One region of the Clostridium sp. 'White wine YQ' genome, then DNA from elsewhere that is predicted to be linked to it. Evidence: predicted binding sites of a transcription regulator. Region 1 holds the regulator's gene; the other holds the start of a gene.
The links. Region 1 encodes HrcA, which represses chaperone genes, less so after heat shock. Its sites were predicted from a motif close to TGTTAGCACTCNNNNNNNNNGAGTGCTAACA; they were not measured.
Positions count from the first base shown of each region.

Region 2: the regulator HrcA is predicted to act here: its motif matches at 4,341-4,371, upstream of groES (co-chaperone GroES).

Region 1 covers NZ_JAQYUU010000001.1:1,926,540-1,934,565, reverse strand. Annotated here, with positions in the region: gene lepA (translation elongation factor 4) at 1-1,667, shown strand, start outside; gene hemW (radical SAM family heme chaperone HemW) at 1,759-2,889, shown strand; gene hrcA (heat-inducible transcriptional repressor HrcA) at 3,125-4,156, shown strand; gene grpE (nucleotide exchange factor GrpE) at 4,167-4,787, shown strand; gene dnaK (molecular chaperone DnaK) at 4,821-6,674, shown strand; gene dnaJ (molecular chaperone DnaJ) at 6,763-7,920, shown strand; sodium ion sensor (DUF1646 type) at 7,986-8,026, shown strand, end outside.
Region 2 covers NZ_JAQYUU010000007.1:41,806-49,831, reverse strand. Annotated here, with positions in the region: gene PTZ02_RS16075 (DNA-3-methyladenine glycosylase family protein) at 1-98, shown strand, start outside; gene PTZ02_RS16070 (4Fe-4S dicluster domain-containing protein) at 320-1,810, shown strand; gene PTZ02_RS16065 (O-antigen ligase family protein) at 1,927-3,183, shown strand; gene PTZ02_RS16060 (TIGR01906 family membrane protein) at 3,271-3,942, opposite strand; gene groES (co-chaperone GroES) at 4,414-4,698, shown strand; gene groL (chaperonin GroEL) at 4,714-6,339, shown strand; gene PTZ02_RS16045 (type II secretion system protein) at 6,491-6,868, shown strand; gene PTZ02_RS16040 (prepilin peptidase) at 7,066-7,821, shown strand; gene PTZ02_RS16035 (GspE/PulE family protein) at 8,010-8,026, shown strand, end outside.

The sequences.
Region 1 (8,026 bases):
ATAACATGGAACTTGAGAGAGAAAGAGGGATTACAATTAAATCTCAAGCTGCAAGATTAATTTATAGAAGGGATAATGGAGAAGAATATATATTAAATCTTATAGATACACCAGGTCATGTAGATTTTAACTACGAGGTTTCAAGAAGTTTAGCTGCATGTGAGGGAGCAATTCTAGTTGTTGATGCAACACAGGGGATTCAGGCGCAAACATTAGCAAATTGCTATCTTGCCTTAGATAACGATTTAGAAATCGTACCAGTTATAAACAAAATAGATCTTCCAAGTGCAAGACCTGATGAGATAAAGCAAGAAATCGAAGATGTAATTGGAATTGAAGCTCATGATGCACCTTTAATTTCAGCTAAAACTGGATTAAATATTAAAGATGTTCTAGAAGCTGTTATTGAAAAGGTTCCATATCCACAGGGAGATGAAGAAGCTCCATTAAAGGCATTAATTTTTGACTCATATTATGATAGTTATAAGGGTGTAGTTTGCTATGTTAGAGTTAGAGATGGAGTAGTTAAGCCAGGAACTCAAATTAAACTAATGGCAACAAATAAAGTATACGAAGTAACAGAAGTAGGAGTTTTCACGCCTAACTTTTTACCAATAAATCAATTAAGTGCAGGAGATGTTGGATACATTACTGCATCAATAAAAAATGTAAGAGATGCTAGAGTTGGTGATACTATTACCGAAAAGGGTAGAGAAACCTCTGAAGCATTAAAAGGATATAAGCCGGCAGTACCTATGGTATTCTCAGGAATATATCCAGTTGATGGAGCTAAATATGAAGAACTTAAGGAAGCTTTAGAGAAACTTCAAATTAATGATGCTGCTCTGAACTTTGAACCGGAAACTTCAATTGCCTTAGGATTTGGATTTAGATGTGGATTCCTTGGATTATTACATATGGAGATAATACAAGAAAGAATAGAGAGAGAGTTTAATTTAGATATTATAACTACAGCCCCATCAGTTATATATAAGGTTTATAAAACAGATGGAACTCTTATAGAATTAACAAACCCAACTAATTTACCTCCAATGACTGAGATTGATTATATGGAAGAACCTATGGTAAAGGCTTCAATAATTTCACCAACAGATTATACTGGTGCAGTTATGGAGTTATGTCAAGAAAAAAGAGGTAACTTTATAGATATGGAATATTTAGAAGCAACAAGAGTTGTTATTCATTATGATATTCCGTTAAATGAAATTGTTTATGATTTCTTTGATACCCTTAAATCAAGAACTAAGGGATATGCATCCTTAGATTATGAATTAAAGGGATATGTAAGAACTGAATTAGTAAAATTAGATATTTTATTAAATGGTGATTCAGTGGATGCACTTTCAATGATTGTTCCAAAAGAAAGAGCATATAGCAGAGGAAGAGCGATTGCAGAAAAGTTAAAAGAAATTATACCAAGACAACTTTTTGAAATACCTATTCAAGCTACAGTTGGAGCTAAAGTAATAGCTAGAGAAACCGTAAAAGCTATGAGAAAAGATGTATTAGCAAAATGTTATGGTGGAGATATTTCTAGAAAGAAGAAACTTCTAGAGAAACAAAAAGAAGGAAAGAAGAGAATGAGACAGGTAGGTTCGGTGGAAGTACCTCAAGAAGCATTCATGGCAGTTTTAAAAGTAGATTAAATATAAAACTCAGAGGGATAAAGGATTTTAGAAGTATATTTAAAATCCTAAGTTCCTTCTGAGTTTTAATTATAATTAGGAGGCAATTATAATGAAAAACATTTCTTTATATATACATATTCCTTTTTGTAAACAAAAGTGCATGTATTGTGATTTTCCATCTTATAGTGGAAAAGATGCATTGATGGAGGAATATATAAATTCATTGTGCAAAGAAATATCTAGAGAAGCATCAAAGTATAGTTATAATACCGTGTTTATTGGAGGTGGAACTCCAAGTTATTTAAACGAAGAGGATTTAACTAAGCTTCTTAAAGAAATAAATAAATTGTCCTTAAATAGAGAGTTAGAGTTTACCATGGAATGTAATCCAGGAAGCCTAACAGAAGAAAAATTACAAATCATGAAAAGTTATGGTGTAAATAGATTAAGTTTAGGATTACAAAGTACTAAAAATAGTATCCTTAAAGAAATAGGAAGGATTCATAGCTTTGAGGAATTCAAAAGTAATTATTCTTTAGCGAGAGAAATGGGATTTAATAATATAAATGTTGATATAATGTTTGGATTGCCAAATCAATCAGTAGAAGATTTTAAAAACACTTTAAGTGAAATAACTGAGCTAAATCCAGAGCATATTTCTGCTTATTCTCTCATAATCGAGGAAGGAACGGCTTTTTATAACTTATGGGAAAAGGACAAACTAAAGTTACCCTCTGAGGATGAGGAAAGAGAAATGTATGAGTATTGTGTGGATTACTTGAACGAAAAAGGATATTTACAATATGAAATCTCAAATTTTTCAAAGGAAGACAAAGAATGCAGACACAATAAGGTATATTGGGAGCTAGATGAATATTTAGGCTGTGGATCTTCTTCAGCTTCATTAATAGATGGAAAACGAATAAAAAATACAGAAAATATAAAGGAATATATAGAAGCGATTAACAGTAATAAAAGTGCTAATATTGAAACTATTAATTTAAAGGAAGGAGATTTAATTGAAGAATTTATGTTTTTAGGCTTAAGAAAAAAAGAAGGAATCGATGAAGCTATATTTAAGAAAAAATTTAATAAAGAAATAGATAGTATATATGAAAAAGTTATAAATTTTCACATAAGTGAGGGTTTATTAATACGAGAAAAAGGAAAGATATATTTAAGTAAAAAAGGCATAGAACTAAGTAATTATGTTATGAAAGACTTTATTTTAGATAAGTAACTGTAAATTTGTTATCTTTGAATTTATCATAATCATGTAAATATTTTTGAAAATTATAGTAATAAGGAGATTAATGGAGTAACTTAGAGCAAATAATAGTTTTTCTTTAAAAACAATAAAAAAGCAAACATTATTATACTATCTGTTAATTGACAAAAAAACTTAGAAATAATATATTTAAATCGTAGTCATTAGCACTCGATTGTAATGAGTGCTAACAAAAAGAGGTGAAACTATGTCAATAGATGATAGAAAGATAAGAATTCTACAAGCTATAATTAATGATTACGTGAAAACAGCTGAACCTGTAGGTTCAAGAACACTATCAAAGAAATATGACTTAGGAATAAGTTCTGCAACTATAAGAAATGAAATGGCAGATCTAGAAGAGATGGGATATTTAGAGCAACCTCATGCGTCTGCAGGAAGAGTTCCCTCTAGCAAAGGCTACAGACTTTATGTTGATAAGCTTATGGAATATAAAACCTTAAGCACAGAAGAAGAGTTAATGATAAAAAAATATATTATTGATATGGCTTTATTTGAAGTTGATAAGGTGTTAAAACAAACTTCAACATTATTATCAGAACTTACTAGATTAACTTGTGTTGTAAAAGCTCCTTCGGTTAAAAAGAGCTATATGAAATCAGCTCAGCTTGTTAAGATAGATGATTTTAATGTTCTCTGCATAATAGTAACAGACAATGGAGTTGTAAAGAATGGTTTGCTTAGAGTAAGCAGAAGTTTAAGCCCAGAAGTTTTAAATAAAATAAATAATATATTAAATGAGAGACTTGTTAATTTAACAATTGAAGAAATCAATCTTGAAGTAATTAATAGGTTAACATTAGAGTTAAAAGGCTTTGATGAAATTCTAAATGGAATGTTATCTTTGCTTTATGAAACCCTTAAATCCTCTAACTCTTCGGAGGTTTTTATGGAAGGTACAACCAATATATTTAATTACTCTGAATATAACGATATAGAAAGAGCTAAAGAAATACTAGAACTTTTGTATAATAAGGAATACGTTAATGAACTTATTACCACAGACAAAGGTATTTCAATAAAGATTGGTGATGAAAACTTCTTACCACAAGCTAAAGACTGTAGTGTCATTACTGCAGAATATACTTTGGGAGAAAGACCGCTAGGTACTATAGGACTTATCGGGCCAAGGAGAATAGATTACTCAAAGGTAATATCTATTATGGCTGAGGTAATGAAAGAGCTAAATACTTTGTTTAATAAGCAAAGCTTAAAATAATACTAGAGAGATGAGGTGTGATTTCTTGACAAAAAAGGAGAATACAACTGAAGAATTTGAAAATGAAAATTTAGAAGTAGAGGAAGACGCAAACTTAGAAGAAACTTTAGAAGAAGCTGAAGTTTCAGAAGATAAAGAATTTGAAGAAGTTTTATCAATCGAAGAGATCTTAAAAGAGAAAAACACAAAATTAAGTGATGAAAACACTAAATTGAATAATGAGATTGAAGCATTAAAAGATAGACTATTAAGAATAACTGCAGAATATGAAAACTTCAGAAAAAGAACTCAAAAAGAAAAAGAAGGTATCTATACTGATGCAACTACTGATGTAATTAAAGAAATTCTTCCAGTTTTAGATAACCTAGAAAGAGCTTTAGCAGTAGATGGATCTATTGAAGATCTAAAAAAAGGAATAGAAATGACTCAAAGAGGATTTAATGGAGCACTAGAAAAACTTGGTGTAGAAGAAATAGATGCCTCAGGAGATTTTGATCCAAATCTTCATCAAGCAGTTATGCATGAACAAAATGAAGATTTTGGTCCAAACAAAATAGCAGAAGTTTTCTTAAAAGGTTATAAGAAATCTGATAAAGTAATTAGATATTCAATGGTTAAAGTTGTAAACTAGCAAAATTTATTTGATAAATAGGAGGATATTATTATGGGAAAAGTAATAGGAATTGATTTAGGAACCACAAACTCTTGTGTAGCTGTTATGGAAGGAGGAGATCCAGTAGTTATAGCTAATGCTGAAGGTGCTAGAACTACTCCATCAGTTGTTTCATTCCAAGCTAATGGAGAAAGATTAGTAGGTCAAGTTGCTAAAAGACAGGCAATCACAAATCCTGATAAAACTATAATTTCAATAAAGAGACACATGGGAACAAACCATAAGGTAAACATAGATGGAAAGGATCATTCACCACAAGAAATATCAGCAATGGTTCTTCAAAAGATTAAAGCTGATGCTGAAAGTTATTTAGGTGAAACTGTAACTCAAGCAGTTATAACAGTACCAGCATACTTTAATGATTCTCAAAGACAAGCAACTAAAGATGCAGGAAGAATAGCTGGATTAGAAGTGTTAAGAATTATAAACGAACCAACAGCTGCAGCTTTAGCATATGGTATGGATAAAATGGATACTAACCAAAGAATATTTGTATATGACTTAGGTGGTGGTACATTCGACGTATCAATACTTGAACTAGGAGATGGAGTTTTCGAAGTTAAAGCAACTAATGGAGATACACGCCTAGGTGGAGATGACTTTGACCAAAAAGTTATAGATTATATAGCAGATACATTTAAAGCTGAAAATGGAATAGATTTAAAGAACGATAAGATGGCACTTCAAAGATTAAAAGAAGCAGCAGAAAAAGCTAAGATTGAATTATCATCTTCAACTCAAACAATAATCAATTTACCATTTATAACAGCTGATGCAACAGGTCCAAAGCACATAGATTTAACATTAACTAGAGCAAAATTCAATGAATTAACTCATGATCTAGTACAAAGAACTATTGAACCTATGAGAAAAGCATTAAATGATGCTGGATTATCTATAGGGGATATTGATAAAGTATTATTAGTTGGTGGATCAACTAGAATACCAGCAGTTCAAGATGCAGTTAAAGAATTTACAGGAAAAGAACCTTCAAAAGGAGTTAACCCAGACGAATGTGTTGCGGTAGGAGCTGCAATTCAAGGTGGAGTTTTAACTGGAGATGTTAAGGATGTATTATTACTAGACGTAACTCCATTAACTCTAGGAATTGAAACAATGGGTGGAATAGCTACACCATTAATTGAAAGAAATACAACAATACCAGCTAAGAAGAGCCAAATCTTCTCAACTGCAGCAGATGGTCAAACAAGTGTTGAAATCCATGTAGTTCAAGGGGAAAGACAAATGGCTGCTGACAACAAAACTTTAGGTAGATTTACTCTATCTGGAATTGCACCAGCACCAAGAGGAATTCCACAAATCGAAGTTACATTTGATATAGATGCTAATGGTATAGTTAAAGTATCTGCACAAGATAAAGGAACTGGTAAAGAAGCTAATATTACAATAACAGCTTCAACTAACCTTTCTGATGATGAAATAGATAAGGCAGTAAAAGAAGCAGAAAGATTTGCTGAAGAAGATAAGAAGAGAAAAGAAGCTATAGAGATAAAGAATAATGCAGATCAAGTAGTATATCAAACTGAAAAGACTCTAACTGATTTAGGTGATAAAGTTTCAGCTGAAGATAAGAGCAAGATAGAAGCTAAATTAGAAGAAGTTAAGAAAGTAAAAGATGGAGATGATTTAGAAGCAATTAAAAAGGCTACTGATGAATTAACTCAAGAATTCTATGCAATTTCATCTAAGATTTACCAAGCAGCAAACCCAGAAGGTCAAGGATTTGATCCAAACAACATGGGTGGAAATCCAGGAGCAGGTTCTCAAGGACCAAAAGATGATAATGTAGTAGATGCTGATTTTAAAGTAGATGAAGATAAATAGTTGAAACTAAGCTAACAAATAGCATATAATAGTTTGATAGGGAAGGGAGGCTCTCTTCCCTTTAACTAAGTTAATAGGTGGTGAATATATGGCTTCAAAGGACTATTATGAGGTGCTTGAAATTCAAAAAGGTGCCTCAGATGATGAAATAAAAAAGGCCTTTAGAAAACTTGCAATTAAATATCACCCTGATAAGAACCAAGGAAATGCAGAAGCAGAAGAAAAATTTAAGGAAATAAATGAAGCTTATCAGGTATTAAGTGACCCTCAAAAGAAAGCTCAATATGATCAATTTGGAACTGCTGATGGCGCTGGCTTTGGTCAAGGTGGATTTGGTGGATTTGACTTCTCTGAAATGGGAGGTTTTGGAGATATATTTGAAAGTTTCTTTGGTGGAGGATTCGGCGGTAATGCTGGAGGAAGAAGAAGAAATGCTCCAAGAGAAGGAAATGATATGGAATATACTCTTCACTTAACATTTGAAGAAGCTATTTTTGGAGTTGAAAAGGAAATATCAGTAACAAGAACAGAAAATTGTGATACTTGCCATGGATCTGGAGCAAAACCTGGAACATCACCAAAGACTTGTACTAGATGTAATGGATCAGGACAAATTAGAGTTGAGAGAAGAACACCGCTAGGAAGTTTCGTAAGTACTTCAGCTTGTGATGTGTGTGGAGGAACTGGTCAGACAGTTGATACTCCTTGTCCAGATTGCAAAGGAAAAGGAAGAGTTAGAAAAAATAGAAAGATTAAAGTTAATATACCTGCAGGTGTAGATACAAATAATGTAATACCACTAAGGGGACAAGGTGAGCATGGTGTAAACGGAGGTCCTCCAGGAGATTTATATATAAAAATCGTAGTTGCACCATCTAAGGTATATACTAGAAAAGGCTTTGATTTATATATTGATGAACATATATCAATGGCAGCAGCTGCTTTAGGTATTGAAATTAAAGTACCTACAGTAGATGGTGAAGTTAAATATAATGTACCTGCTGGAACTCAATCAGGAACTTTATTTAGACTTAAGAATAAAGGTGTTCATAGGGTCAATTCAACAGTAAGAGGAGATCAATATGTAAAAGTAATAGTTGATATCCCTAAGAACTTAAATGAACAACAAAAAGAAGCCTTAAGATTATTTATGGAAGCATCTGGAGAAACTCATACAAATAGCAACGAAAAACATAAAGAAGGTAAAGGCAAAAAGAGTTTCATGGATAAAATTTTTGGAGAATAGCTTAAAGATTGAATAGATCTTTATTTATACTATAATAGTACTTGAAAAAGAATATAGGTAAATTCGGTTGGACAAATTTATATTATTTGTTACAAGTAATTTTGTT
Region 2 (8,026 bases), on a different contig from region 1:
TAAGGATATTTGGTAGAGAGAAATTTGGAAAACTATCTGGATTTGCACAACAATATTTATTTTATTATGCTAGAGAAAATAAAATTAAAATTGATTAAGTAGTTTAGGCAATGGGTCGATATATATATTGTATATTTACTATTGCCTATTTTTAATAATGTGAAATAAGAAAAGGATAACATTAGGTAAAAAGATAAAATAATAGGCGATAAAATGGCATTTTATGAAAAAACTTCATATATTGAAGATTGTTATTAATTTAACAAAAAAATATGGTATAATTGTTAAGGTATGTATATTTATATTAGGAGGTCTAAATATGTTCCAATTTGAAACTCAACTAAGTAAATTAAAACATGAAGTATTAAAAAGTGTTGCAGTATTAGCTAAAGAGGATAGACTTAATAAAGAAGAATTAGATAAGATTCCATATGAAATAATAACTGATAGTACACCAAGATATAGATGTTGTGTATATAAGGAAAGAGCAATTGTTTCGGAAAGAGCTAAATTAGCAGCAGGTTTTTTAGCTGATGGGGATAAAGTGGATGGAGAACTTATAGACATTAGACCAAATGAACAAATTGTTTATGTTATAGAAGCAGCTTGTGATAGATGCCCAATTAATAGGTTTACAGTAACTGATCAATGTAGAAATTGTTTGGCACATAGATGTCTTGAAGCTTGTGCAGTAAACTCAATATCTATTGTTGGAGGTAGAGCTTACATAAATCAAGAAACTTGTAAAGAATGTGGTATGTGTAAAACAGCATGTCCATATAATGCTATTTCAGAAGTAATGAGACCATGTAAGGTATCATGCCCTACTGGAGCATTAATGGTAAATACTGAGGACAGAAGAGCTATGATTAATGAAGAAGATTGTGTGAATTGTGGTGCATGTATGTCAGCATGTCCTTTTGGTGCTATTTCAGATAAAAGTTTGATAGTTCCAGTTGCAAAAAGATTGGCAAAGAAAAGAAAGATGTATGCTGTAGTGGCACCTGCAATATCTGGTCAATTTGGAATGAAGGTTACTTATGGACAAATTAAGAGTGCTATAAAAAAATTAGGATTTGAAGATATGGTAGAGGCAGCTTGTGGTGCAGACGCAGTAACTGTTCATGAGTCAAATGAATTTGTGGAAAGAATGGAAAATGGGGATAAGTATATGACTAACTCTTGTTGTCCAGGTTTCTTAGGATACATAGAAAAGAAATTCCCAGATCAAGCTGAAAGAATATCAGGAACAGTTTCACCAATGATAGCAACTGGTAGATATATAAAAGCAAATGATCCAGAGGCAAAGGTTGTATTTATAGGACCATGTACAGCAAAGAAAAGTGAAGCTGTTAAGGAATCTATTTCAGATGCAGTTGATTATGTTTTAACCTTTGAAGAGCTATATGCTTTACTAGATGCCTTTGAAATATATCCTGATGAATGTGAAGATAATCAAGTTGATGATGCATCAATATTTGGTAGAGGATTTGGAGTTATTGGAGGACTTACAGCTGCTATTGAAAACTTCGTTACTGATAAAGGAATAGAAATTGCATTTAAGCCAGTTAGAGTAAGTGGAGAAGCAGAGATTAAGAAAACTATGACTTTAGCAAAAGCAGGAAGATTAGATGGAAACTTTATTGAAGGTATGATGTGTCAAGGTGGATGTATAAATGGTGCAGGAAGAATGATTGCTCCAATGAGAGCAAAAGCAGTGTTTAATAAATTAAATGCTACAGGTAGTAAAAAAGCAGTTCTTGCAAATGATAAAATAGAAGGATTTCATGATATAAATCTTGAAAGATAGTTTATAATAATAGGAGCTTGTGTATGCAAGCTCTTTATTTTTGTAAAAAATACCAATATAATATAGTAATATAAAGAAATTTTGAATTTAATCATTCTGAAAACAAGGAGGGCAAAATGTATAAAAAAGAAGCAACATTGATTCTAACATTTATTGCAGGAATAATGCCACTTATCATGTATCCTTATGGAGATGACAGTTACTATTTACCTAAAGCTATATTTTTATACGTTATGTGTCCTTTATTAATTATGATTTTGTTTCTTGATAGAAAGAAGTTAGTTATTGATAAAAAAGATGTAACATTAATGATTTTTATATTATTTGTATTAATTAGTACATATTTTTCAATGAATATTATTATTTCAGTTCTAGGCAATGAGGTGCGGTATGAAGGATTAATAATGATAATATTCTATGGAATTATCTACTATACAGCCAAAAGATATTTAATTATAGATAAAAAAGCAATTAGGTTTATTACGGTAGTGACAATAATAATAGCAATTTATAGCATATTTCAGTATTATGGTATAGATCCAATTCCGAAGGATACTTATCATGCATTAATAAAGAATAATTCTATAGGAACTTTGGGTAATAGAAATTTTCTTTCTACGTACATTACTTTATTTCTTCCTATTATATTAGGACTATATATTTTAAAAGGTAGGATAAAATTTTTAGTTGCAGCGACAATTCTGTTTTCATCACTGCTATGTACACTTACCAGAAGTGGATGGTTAGCATTCCTAATATATTCATTAATAGGATTAATATATGTTATTAGAAAAAATGATAAAGTATATCTAAAAAGAATAGGTATAATATTGATAATTTTTACCGTGATTGCTGTAGTAGTAAATAACAGTACTAGTGGTTCGATAAAGGGGAGAGGAGAGCAATTGGCTAAAGATACAGAGGCCATGAGTGAAGATTCTGGTTCTGGGAGAATTTATATATGGAATTTAGCCATTAAGACAACAGAGGCGCATCCTTTTTTAGGCAGTGGACCTGATACATTTAGATATGTAATCGAGAAAGAATTCACAAATGAAGGAATTGTATGGATTCAAGAACATGGCTCTGTTATAGATAAAGCACATAATGAATTTTTACAGATAAGTTCTACAATGGGAATTCCAGCACTTTTAGCTTATTTGTTATTCTTAATATTTGTAATTAAAGATAATTTAAAAAGTATTTTCAAAAATGAAGTGAGTTTTCTTTTTAGCATTACTATAATTGGGTATTTGGTTCAAAGCTTCTTTAATATAAGTGTTATAAATGTGGCACCTTTATTTTGGCTTCTTTTAGGCGCTAGTAATAATATTGATATTAAAAGAGATTTGAAGAATGATTTATTAATATAATGAAGCAATTCAATAATCAATAAATAAAGGCAATAAATTAGTCCTCAATAAATATAAGTATTGAGGACTTTTAGATATGTTATTGTCTTATGAAAGACTTTTATTTTTTGATGAAAAATGTTTAATTAATTGTGGAATCAATAAAAGTATGAAGAAAATAGCTACAATAGCTATAAGATAGCTTGAAAAAACCTCTTCAGGTAGTGCATTGATTATTGGATCAGTTACAGGGTCGAATAACCAATCATTATTGTTAAAAAATATCTTGTGGAATTTTTCAAAAGACCATGAAAAATTAATTATTATTGGCATAGCAATAAAACCACAAAGAATAAGCAACGTAATTAAAAACTTGATATATCTTGAAAATAAGCCTTTTATATTTTTCCTATAAAAGTACATAAATATAATTAAAACTATTAAGCTTATCCAAAAAAGTATATCCATTTTTAAAAACAAAACTCTTACTTCATCGAAATGAAACTTACCTTCAGGGGAGTACTTAAAATATTTTAATGGAAAATCTAAGAGCTTATAACTTCTCAAATATTTCATTAACTCTGTAAAATCAGAATAAATATTTTGGGCATTCATAGACACCTGACTTGGTATATTATAGATATTCATTAATAGTTTATAAAAGGGAGTGAGATTTATAATTACTTTAAAGGCTAAAGTAATAGAAAAGATAAAATAGCATATATAAAATAGCCATTGTTTCAAAATTGTATAAATTGAAGAAGATTTTGATATTTTCATTATATAGTTACTCCTTTTTGTTAATAATAACAAATGGTTTTAATTTAAAACCTTTATTTTATCTAGGCTTAAGTAATATTTTATTATATCTAGAATATAAATGCTAGCTAAAAAATAGAATTAGTAGCCTGTCAAGTTTTCTACCCTATGTGTGGAAAGGGAGATATGAGAAAAAATCCAAGTCGCATATTCGCTATGACGATTTTTAGTATGTCTAAGATAAATGAGGTGTGAGGTTATTATGATTTTCGAAAAAAATTAATTTATATAGAAAATAATAGCATTTTAGAGAAAACACTAAGTATTTTGCAATAATCCTATATTTTGGCTAATATATAGCATATAAAAAGAACTATTTAATTTGAAATTAAAGGATTATTTATTTATTATAATAATTGTATTAGCACTCTACTTAAACGAGTGCTAACAATTTGATAAATATTAATTAATATAAATTAAGGAGGGGTTGTAATGAGAGTTAAACCACTTGGAGACAGAGTAGTAATTAAAAGATTAGAAGCAGAAGAAAAAACAAAAAGCGGAATCGTATTAACAGGAACTGCTAAAGAAAAACCACAAGAAGCTGAGGTTGTAGCAGTAGGACCTGGAGCAGTAGTAGATGGCAACAGAATCCCTATGGAAGTTAAGGTGGGGGATAAAGTATTATTCTCTAAATATGCAGGTACAGAAGTTAAACTTGATGGAGAAGAGTACACAATATTAAAACAAGACGACATTTTAGCAATAGTAGAATAATAAGGAGGTAACAAAATGGCTAAGACAATTATATTTGGTGAAGAGGCTAGAAGATCTATGCAAGCTGGTGTTGATAAGCTAGCTGATACAGTAAAGGTTACTTTAGGACCTAAGGGAAGAAATGTAGTTTTAGATAAGAAATTCGGTACTCCGTTAATTACAAATGATGGAGTTACTATAGCTAGAGAAATAGAATTAGAAGATCCATATGAAAATATGGGAGCTCAATTAGTTAAAGAAGTATCTACAAAGACTAATGATGTAGCAGGAGATGGAACAACTACAGCTACTTTGTTAGCACAAGCAATAATTAGAGAAGGATTAAAGAATGTAACTGCAGGCGCTAATCCAATGCTTATTAGAAATGGAATAAGATTAGCTGTGGAAAAAGCTGTAGAAGAAATTCAAAACATCTCTAAACCAGTAAATGGTAAAGAAGATATTGCTAGGGTTGCTGCAATTTCAGCTGCAGATGAAACAATAGGTAAGTTAATATCTGATGCTATGGAGAAGGTTGGTAACGAAGGTGTAATTACTGTTGAGGAATCTAAATCAATGGGTACTGAATTAGACGTAGTTGAAGGTATGCAATTTGATAGAGGATATGTTTCTGCATACATGGTAACTGATACTGAAAAAATGGAAGCAGTTTTAGATAATCCATATATATTGATAACAGATAAAAAGATCACAAATATTCAAGAAATACTTCCTGTACTAGAGCAAATAGTTCAAACTGGAAGAAAATTATTGATTGTTGCAGAGGATATTGAGGGAGAAGCAATGGCTACTCTAATTGTAAATAAGTTAAAAGGTACATTTACATGTGTAGCTGTTAAGGCACCAGGTTTTGGTGATAGAAGAAAGGATATGCTTCAAGATATAGCAGTATTAACTGGAGGAACAGTTGTATCAGAAGAATTAGGAAGAGACTTAAAAGAAACAACATTAGATATGCTTGGTCAAGCAGAAAGTGTTAAGATATCTAAAGATAATACTGTTATTGTAAATGGAAGAGGAAATAAAGAAGAAATAAAGGCTAGAGTTGGTCAATTAAAGAGTCAAATAGAAGAAACAACTTCAGATTTTGATAGAGAAAAGCTTCAAGAAAGACTAGCTAAACTTGCTGGCGGAGTAGCAGTTATTAAAGTTGGTGCAGCTACAGAAACCGAGTTAAAAGAAAGAAAGCTTAGAATTGAGGATGCTTTAGCAGCAACTAAAGCAGCTGTAGAAGAAGGAATAGTACCAGGTGGTGGAACAGCTTATGTTAATGTAATAGGCAAAGTTGCAGCATTAACAACAGATGTTGTTGACAGCCAAGTTGGTATAAACATAATTGTAAGAGCTTTAGAAGAACCAATGAGACAAATTGCAGCCAATGCAGGGGTTGAGGGTTCTGTTATAATAGAAAAAGTTAAAAATAGTGAAGCTGGAATTGGATATGATGCTTTAAATGGAGAATACACTAACATGCTTAAGGCAGGTATTGTTGATCCAACTAAGGTTACAAGAAGTGCGCTTCAAAATGCAGCATCAGTAGCATCTACATTCTTAACTACAGAAGCAGCTGTAGTAGATATTCCAGAAAAAAATCCACCAATGCCTAATCCAGCTGGTATGGGAATGGATGGAATGTATTAAAAATAAAATATTTTTATTTGTAAAGGAAGGTATCTTTGGAATACCTTCCTTTATTTTTTTATAAAATAAGTTAAGAAAAAAAATAGGCTGATTAGGATAGAACTTTTATGGCAATGCTTTAGACAATGTTTTAGAAAGGAGGTATACTATATTGAATAGAAGAAAAAGAAAAGGCTTTACTTTAATTGAGGTTGTTGCAGTAATGGCCATAATAGGGATTTTAGCTGTGGCATTAGTTCCTAGAGTATCTAAGTATATGAATCAAGCAAAAAAAGTAAAAGTACTATCACAAGTTAGAACAGTAGTGACAAATGCAGAGATGTATAATGCTAAGAATAATTCACCTATTCCTGCAGATACTCTTGTTAGCGATTTCGATTCATACATATCAGCAGATGAGAGAGTTGATTTTGAAAAAGAAACATCAATGATTGAATCTTTAAAACTCTCACAATGTCAGGCTATTCTTAATGAAGAAAAAGATTTTACCATTGGTGGAGATGGAACAATATCTGTAACAACAAGTTAATTATATATTGGAGACTTTTATCTAATTAAGCTATAGGGTTTTAAGTTAAACTAATAAATTAAGTTTCCTATAAAAACCCTATAGGAACTCCGAGTGAAGAATGTTAAGAAAATTTATTTACATATATATGAAATGTTGTATAAAAATATTATAATTAATATAGATTTAAATTTATCTAAGAAGTGATTGGAGAAAATATGGGAATATTGATATTTATAATTGGACTAACTATTGGAAGCTTTTTGAATGTGTGCATATATAGAATACCTTTAGGGGAATCAATAGCATATCCTCCATCACATTGTACAAACTGTTCAACTGAAATTAAAGCTTATGATTTAATACCAGTACTAAGTTATATATTTTTAGGAGGTAAATGTAGAAACTGTGGTGAAAAGATATCTATTAAATATCCTATATTAGAATTATTTACAGGAATACTCTTTTATTTCGTCTTTAAAGAATATGGTTTGACAATTTTTGCACTTAAGTACTTTATAATGATTGTGTTTTTAATTGTAATAGCTGTAATTGATTTTAATACTCAAGATGTTTATTCTGTAACAACATATTCATGTATAGCTATTGGAATCATTATGATGTTAATAGAAAAAATATATTTAAATGTTGACATTTGGCCTTATATAATAGGGTTAATTATTGGTGTAGTAGTTATAGGCGGAATAGTGTTTATTGCAGGTGGAATGGGAGAAGGAGATATAGAGATAGCTGCTATATGTGGTATTTTTTTAGGATGGCAAAACATGATTTTAACACTGCTTCTATCCTTTATAATTGGAGGAATAGTTGGAGGAGCTCTAATTATTCTTAAAAAGAAAACTAAAAGAGATGCAGTAGCCTTTGGTCCTTTCTTGTTTATTGGTGCAATGATTTCATTATTTTTAGGTAATGAAATTATATCTTGGTATATGAATTTTTTGAATTTAAGTTAATGAAATTATTTGTAAAATTATATTGAATCTAAAGTTTAATAATAGTATATAAATTTGAAGAAAAATGTTGACAAATCCCAAGAAATGTCACATTTTTTTTATTGATTAATTTAAACTATAAAGATATACTGAATTTATGACACTAGGTGGGACAATTTAGGATATCTAAGGTTTTAGAGGGAGATACAATGGATGGAGTAATTAA